3 regions of the Gordonia sp. YC-XJ4 genome follow, and region 3 is predicted to be linked to each of the others. Evidence: riboswitches for the same ligand, from Rfam matches in the RefSeq annotation. Region 3 holds a riboswitch; each other region holds the start of a gene.

Evidence for each region. Region 3 has a riboswitch for S-adenosylmethionine ahead of AC5ZH6_RS23120 (aminotransferase class V-fold PLP-dependent enzyme). Riboswitches for the same ligand answer to the same signal wherever they lie in the genome.
Region 1: it holds a riboswitch for S-adenosylmethionine, as region 3 does, so the genes downstream of both, AC5ZH6_RS08845 (bifunctional o-acetylhomoserine/o-acetylserine sulfhydrylase) here and AC5ZH6_RS23120 (aminotransferase class V-fold PLP-dependent enzyme) in region 3, are expected to answer to the same signal.
Region 2: it holds a riboswitch for S-adenosylmethionine, as region 3 does, so the genes downstream of both, AC5ZH6_RS10525 (amino acid ABC transporter permease) here and AC5ZH6_RS23120 (aminotransferase class V-fold PLP-dependent enzyme) in region 3, are expected to answer to the same signal.

The regions. Positions count from the first base shown of each region.
Region 1 covers NZ_CM183447.1:2,009,456-2,011,651, reverse strand. The annotation lists gene AC5ZH6_RS08850 (cutinase family protein) at 1-738, opposite strand, end outside; SAM riboswitch class IV at 956-1,076, shown strand; gene AC5ZH6_RS08845 (bifunctional o-acetylhomoserine/o-acetylserine sulfhydrylase) at 1,138-2,196, shown strand, end outside.
Region 2 covers NZ_CM183447.1:2,385,076-2,387,271, forward strand. The annotation lists gene rsmD (16S rRNA (guanine(966)-N(2))-methyltransferase RsmD) at 1-497, shown strand, start outside; gene coaD (pantetheine-phosphate adenylyltransferase) at 510-998, shown strand; SAM riboswitch class IV at 1,145-1,253, shown strand; gene AC5ZH6_RS10525 (amino acid ABC transporter permease) at 1,386-2,196, shown strand, end outside.
Region 3 covers NZ_CM183447.1:5,198,486-5,200,681, reverse strand. The annotation lists gene AC5ZH6_RS23125 (isochorismate synthase) at 1-1,039, opposite strand, end outside; SAM riboswitch class IV at 1,130-1,243, shown strand; gene AC5ZH6_RS23120 (aminotransferase class V-fold PLP-dependent enzyme) at 1,261-2,196, shown strand, end outside.

The DNA of each region.
Region 1 (2,196 bases), 3.0 Mb from region 3:
GGGGAGATCGCAGATCGGGTCGCCCGCGATGCAGTAGGTGGTCACCGGCAGGCCCCCGTAGTCGGTGACTGCTCGGGTTCCGGACATGGTCAGACCGGGGATGATCCCGACCAGGGTCGCCTCGATCCCCTGTCCCCACAACGTCCCCGACATCCGCGGATCGGAGTAGAGCTCACCCGACACCGTGCGCGCACCGTCGGAATCGGTGGTGGAGATGACGTAGGTGGAGCCGTCGTCCATGGTCACCGGCCGATTCGCACCGATGTCGGTGAGAACGTCGCCGGCCACCCGCGCTCCCTGCGAATAGCCGGCGATGACGATCTTCTTGTCGGCACCGCACTGCTGCTGGTACGCGGCGACGGCCTGCTCCAGGTTGGCCGACCCTTCGGCCTCGCTGGCGTTGTATCCGACCGACCCGAGTGGCCAGATGGTCGCGGAGTACGGGACCTGCTCGATCTCGTAGGCGCCCGCGCCGGAGTACGGACTGTCCGGCAGCTCCTCCCAGTGCGCGCCGTGCCCGGTGTAGCGCTGTTCCATCCCGACGAGATACGAACCGTCGGAATTCCACGTGCCGCCGACGATGAACACCCGACCGGGTTGACTGCACGCCGCCGCCGTTTCCGCCGACGCGACCCCGTGACCCCAGAATGCGGCCGCGATGAGCGCCACACTCGCGGCCCCGACCACTCCGGTCGAGACGCTGCCGCGGAGCGAGGCAAAGGAAGGTGAGAGCCGCATCGGACACGTCCTTGGGCGAGGGAACCGTGACGTGGCAAGGGTAAGCAGACGGCGCGGCCGATTCCGGCGGATCGGTCGAGATCAGGACGGCGATTCGTCCGTCCGGGCGACACCTACCGCGCGCCCGAACCGCACGGACCGTTTCTGTCCAGCACGCAAACCAGGCTGAGCAGGAGGGTTCTCAGCCGACGACGACCGTGTTATATCCTTGTCGCCAGGTCATGAGTATCAGCGTCAAGCCCCGGCTCGCTGATCGGCAACCCTCCAACCGCGGTGGGGTGCTCCGGGTGATGACCGGGTTGTGGGATCGCGACGAGCATCCCCGGCAAGCGCGGGTCCGAAGGTCGGACCCCATCAGGGTCACCACACCCTGCCGACCGCAGAAAGTGATCTATTTTCATGTCTGACGTAGCCAACGACGGTACGGATGCCCAGAACCCAGCCGACAACTGGAGTTTCGAGACCAAGCAGATCCATGTGGGCCAGTCGGCCGACGCCGCCACGAACGCCCGTGCACTGCCGATCTACCAGACCACGTCGTACGTCTTCAACGACACCACCCACGCGGCCAACCTCTTCGGCCTCGCCGAGCCGGGCAACATCTACACCCGCATCATGAACCCCACCCAGGACGCCGTCGAGCAGCGGGTCGCCGCACTCGAGGGCGGTGTCGCGGCACTGCTGGTCGCGTCCGGTCAGGCCGCCGAGACCTACGCCATCCTCAACATCGTGGAGAACGGCGGACACGTCGTGTCGAGCCCGCGTCTGTACGGCGGGACCTACAACCTCTTCCACTACACGCTGCCCAAGCTCGGCATCGAGGTGAGCTTCGTCGAGGATCCCGAGGATCTCGATTCGTGGCAGGCCGCGGTCCGCGACAACACCCGCGCGTTCTACGGCGAGTCGATCTCCAACCCCAACAACGAGATTCTCGACATCGAGGGCATCTCCGAGGTCGCCCATCGCAACGGCGTGCCGCTGATCGTCGACAACACCGTCGCCACCCCGTACCTGCTGAACCCCCTGGCCCATGGCGCCGACATCGTCGTCCATTCGGCGACCAAGTACATCGGCGGGCACGGCACCGCGATCGGCGGCATCATCGTCGACGGCGGCACCTTCGATTGGCGGGTGCAGCGTGATGGTCAGGATCTGTTCCCCGGCTTCACCACCCCCGATCCCAGCTACCACGGTGCGGTGTTCGCCGACCTCGGTGCGCCGGCCTACGCGCTCAAGGCGCGCGTGCAGTTGCTGCGTGACACCGGCGCGGCGATCTCGCCGTTCAACGCCTTCTTGCTCGCCCAGGGACTGGAAACCCTGAGCCTGCGCGTCGAGCGCCACGTCGCCAATGCGCAGCGGGTCGCGGCCTACCTCGCCGATCACGCTCAGGTCGAGTCGGTGGCCTACGCCGGTCTGCAGTCCTCGCCCTGGTATTCCCGTGGTCAGAAGCTCGCGCCC
Region 2 (2,196 bases), 2.8 Mb from region 3:
TTCTCGACGCCCGGATCGATCTGGAGGGTGCCGCCATCCTCGACCTCTATGCCGGGTCTGGTGCGCTGGGCCTCGAAGCACTCTCCCGTGGCGCGTCCTCGGCCGTGTTCGTCGACAACCGTCGTCGCGCCACCGCTGTCGTCACCGCCAACCTGAGGGCGCTCGGCGTCGCCGAGGTGGGCCGGGTGATCACCGCACCGGTGTCGGCGTTCCTGGCCGGCCCGGCCCGAGCGGACGTCCCGGCCCGAGTAGGTGTGACGGGCCGCTTCGATGTGATCTTCTCCGACCCGCCCTATGCATTCACCGACGACGAGGTGCACGGCGACCTCGCGGCGCTCGGCGCGGGCGGTTGGCTCGCCGACGGTGGCCTACTGGTCCTTGAGCGGGGCCGCCGGGCCACGACGAGATGGCCAGTCGGCTGGGAGGTCGTCACCGACAAGTCCTACGGCGACACCACGGTGCAGGTCGCGCGAGTCACCGGCGGGGAGGCCGGGTAGGTTCTGGAGAGTATGACCAGTGCGGTGATCCCCGGCTCCTTCGATCCCTTCACGCGCGGCCACCGTTACGTCGTCGAGCGGGCTGCCGCGTGTTTCGACGAGCTGGTGGTCACCGTTGTCGTCAATCCCAACAAGCGCGGCCTGTTCTCGGTCCCGGAGCGGCTCGAACTGATCCGGGAGGACTGCGCCGATCTGCCCAATGTGCGGGTGGATCAGTGGACCGGCCTGCTCGTCGACTATCTCAGAGAGAACGCGATCCACTCCATCGTCAAGGGTCTGCGCTCGTCGGTGGACTTCGACTACGAGCTTCCGATGGCGCAGATGAATCGTGAGCTGGCCGACGTCGAGACCGTGTTCCTGCTGACCGATCCGCGCTTCGCGCACGTCTCGAGTTCGCTGGTGAAAGAGGTCGCCAAGCTCGGCGGCGACGTGACACCCTTTCTCTCCCCGCACATCCACCGGCGCCTCGAGGCGATCCTGGCCGGTGAACGCAGCGTCTGACGAACGCAGGTCTGAGGAACGCAGCGTCAGACGAATAACGCAGCGTCAGACGACTATGGTGTCCGACGCCGACGCCACGAGACTTTCACTCATCGACGAATGTAAATACTGACCGCTGCGGCGTGCGGTATTAGCGTGAACGAGACGGTCATGAGCGTCAACGACAAGCCCTGGCTGGTTGACCGGCAACCCTCGCATCGCGGTGGGGTGCCCCAGGTGACGACCGGATCGGGAATGTCCCGATAAGCGTGATGGAAACGGCCACAACGATTTCGTGAGGAGTCGTCGTGCCGTCGTGGTCGTCGGTACCCGCGGGATACGCCCGGGGTGTCGTCGGGCACGCCTCTCCTCGCGTGCCCCGTTCCCCGGTTGGAGGAGAGTGCCGCCATGTCCGCCCCATCGCCGTCCACGAGTGCCGATCCACACCCGGCGCCGTCGGGGGACTCGCACCCGTCGTCGGCGGGCACGACTACGCCGCCGGTCGCCGAACGCGTTGCGCCCCTGCGTCATCCCGGCCGGTGGGTTCTCGCCGCGATCGTGCTCATCGTCGGTGCGCAGTTGGTCCACGGCCTGGCCACCAACGCGTTCTTCCAATGGGATCGGTTCGGGTACTGGTTCTTTCGCCCTGTCATTCTCGAAGGCCTCGGGGTCACCTTGGAGGTCGCAGCGTACAGTGCGGTGCTCGCCCTGGCCGTGGGCATCGTCCTGGCGCTGATGCGGCTGTCGAACAATCCCGTGCTCGCGGCGGTCAGCTGGGGTTACGTCTGGTTCTTTCGATCGATCCCGCTGATCGTACTGCTCCTCATCCTGTTCAACTTCGGGGCGCTCTACCAGAGTCTGAGTATCGGTGTTCCGTTCGGCCCGGGACTGTTTCATTTCTCCGAGGCCGATCTCGCCACCCCGTTCCTGATCGCCGTCATCGGTATCACCGTCCACGAGGCGGCGTTCGCCGCCGAGATCGTGCGCGGCGGCATCCTGTCGGTTGACGCGGGCCAACACGAAGCCGCTGCCGCACTGGGCATTCCACGTCGTTATCACTTTCTGCGCATCACATTGCCGCAGGCTCTGCGGTCCATCGTGCCGTCGTATGTGAATCTGCTGATCGGGCTGATCAAGTCGACATCGCTGGTCTACTACGTGTCGCTACTCGATCTGTTCGGCGTGGTCTCGACCCAGTCGAGCACCTATTCCGGTGACA
Region 3 (2,196 bases):
CGAGTTCGGCATCGGGATCGGAGTCGGCGACGATACCGCCGCCGGCCCACGTGCGAAAGGTTTGTCGGTCGGCGTCGAGTTCGAGGCAACGAATGGTGACCATCCACTCGCCGTCGCCACGCGCGTCGGCCCAGCCGACGGCGCCGGCGTAGAGTCCGCGGGGTTCCTCGTGATCCCGAATGAACTGTGCCGCAGCGTCGGTCGGTGTCCCGCACACCGCCGGGGTGGGGCTCAGGGCGAGGGCCAGGTCGAGTGCGCCGACATCCGGATCGGCGAGGCGGGCGCGGATCGGTGTGGCCAGATGCCACATCTCGCCGGTGGAGAGCAATTGAGGTCGGGTCGCGACGGAAAGCTCCTCGCTGATCGGCGCCAACCGTTCACGCAGATGCTCGACGACGAACGCATGCTCGCGATGGTCTTTTCCCGACGCGGCGAGCTTCTCCCGGGCCTCGCGATCGGCGTCCGGGTCCGACGAGCGTGGAGCCGAACCTGCATACGGATGACAGGTCACCTCGCGGCCACTCTTGTGCAGCAACAACTCCGGGCTCGCGCCGAGGAGCCACGAGTGGCCGCTGTCGACCGCGAACGCATTGTGCTCGGAGTTGCCGTGCGCCAGCGCGCCGAGGAGTTCATCGATCTCTACCGTCGAATCGAGCACCGCACCAACGGTTCTCGCGAGCACCACCTTGTCGAGGTCGCCGGCGTCGATGGCGGCCACCGCTCGCCGCACCCGCTCCCGATGTGTGGGGGCGTCGGGGATCTCGACGAAGTGGGTCAGTGAATGACGGACGGGGGCGCGCCCACCGAGCGCCTGTTCCCGATATAGCCGCGTGGGTGCGAACAGCGCGGCCGGATCTGCGGGGTCGAACGGGAGCGCACCGACCACCGACTCCACCGCACCGGATCGCAGCGCGTCGACGGCGTCGGAGACCGCGGTGAACCGTCGCGCGACGCCCTCGGCGCGAACCACCCCGTGCGGGCGCGACAACACGAACGGAGCAGGCCCCGTTCCCTCATCGTCCACACGTTCGCCGCTCACTCGACCAACCTAGCGCCGGACGGCGTCGGGATTTTGCCCACGCTGAGTGAAAATTGACACCCTCCCGCGTGATAGGCCACCCTTGGTGCAGGTCATGAGTGCCAGTGACAAGCCCCGGCTCGCTGGTCGGCAACCCTCCTCCGCGGTGGGGTGCTCCGGGTGACGACCTGGCCGTGTACCACCCGGACACGGCAAGCGTGGATTCCCAAGGAGATTTTTCGATGACTGCTGTCGTCACCCCCGCATCGATCGCCGCCACCGTGGGCGCAGATCCGTCGTCCATCGAGCCGCTCGCCGAGGTCGTCGGCGCAGGACAACAGGTGCCGCTCGTCGACGGGAGCGAGGTGGCCTACGCCAACCTCGACTATGCGGCGAGCGCCCCCGCCCTGACCGCGGTTGCCGACGCCGTCGCCGCGTCGCTGCACCAGTACGCCAGCGTCCACCGCGGCGCCGGCCATCTGTCCCAGGTCACCACCCGTCGCTACGAGCAGTGCCGGGAGACGGTGCGGCGCTTCGTGCGTGGGCGTGCCGACGACACCGTCGTGTTCACCCGCAACACCACCGACGCGATCAATCTGGCGGCCCACTGCACCCCTGGCGACGTCGTGGTTCTCGACATCGAGCACCACGCCAACCTGCTGCCGTGGGTCTCGCGCGACTCCGGGACGGCCCGCATCGTGACCGCGCGCCCGGGCATCGAGGACACCCTCGTCGCACTCGAATGCGAACTCGCGGCGGCGCCCGCGGCGTTGCTCGCGGTGACCGCGGCCTCCAACGTCACCGGGGAGGTCCTGCCGATCGGACGCATCGCCGCCATCGCGCACCGACACGGCGCGCACATACTCGTCGACGCAGCCCAGCTCGTCGCCCACCGGCCGGTGTCGATGGTCAGCCACGGTATCGACTACCTGGTGTTCTCCGGTCACAAGGTCTACGCGCCGTACGGCGCGGGAGTGCTCATCGGACGGTCGGATTGGCTCGACGCCGCCGACCCCTACCTCGCCGGCGGTGGGGCGTCGGCGCAGGTCAGCGTCGTCGACGGCCCCGACGAGAACTGCGCGGCCACCGCCTGGCACACCGGTGCCGCGCGACATGAAGCAGGGTCGCCGAATGTCTTGGGCGCCATCGCCATCGCTGCCGCCTGCGAGGCGATCACC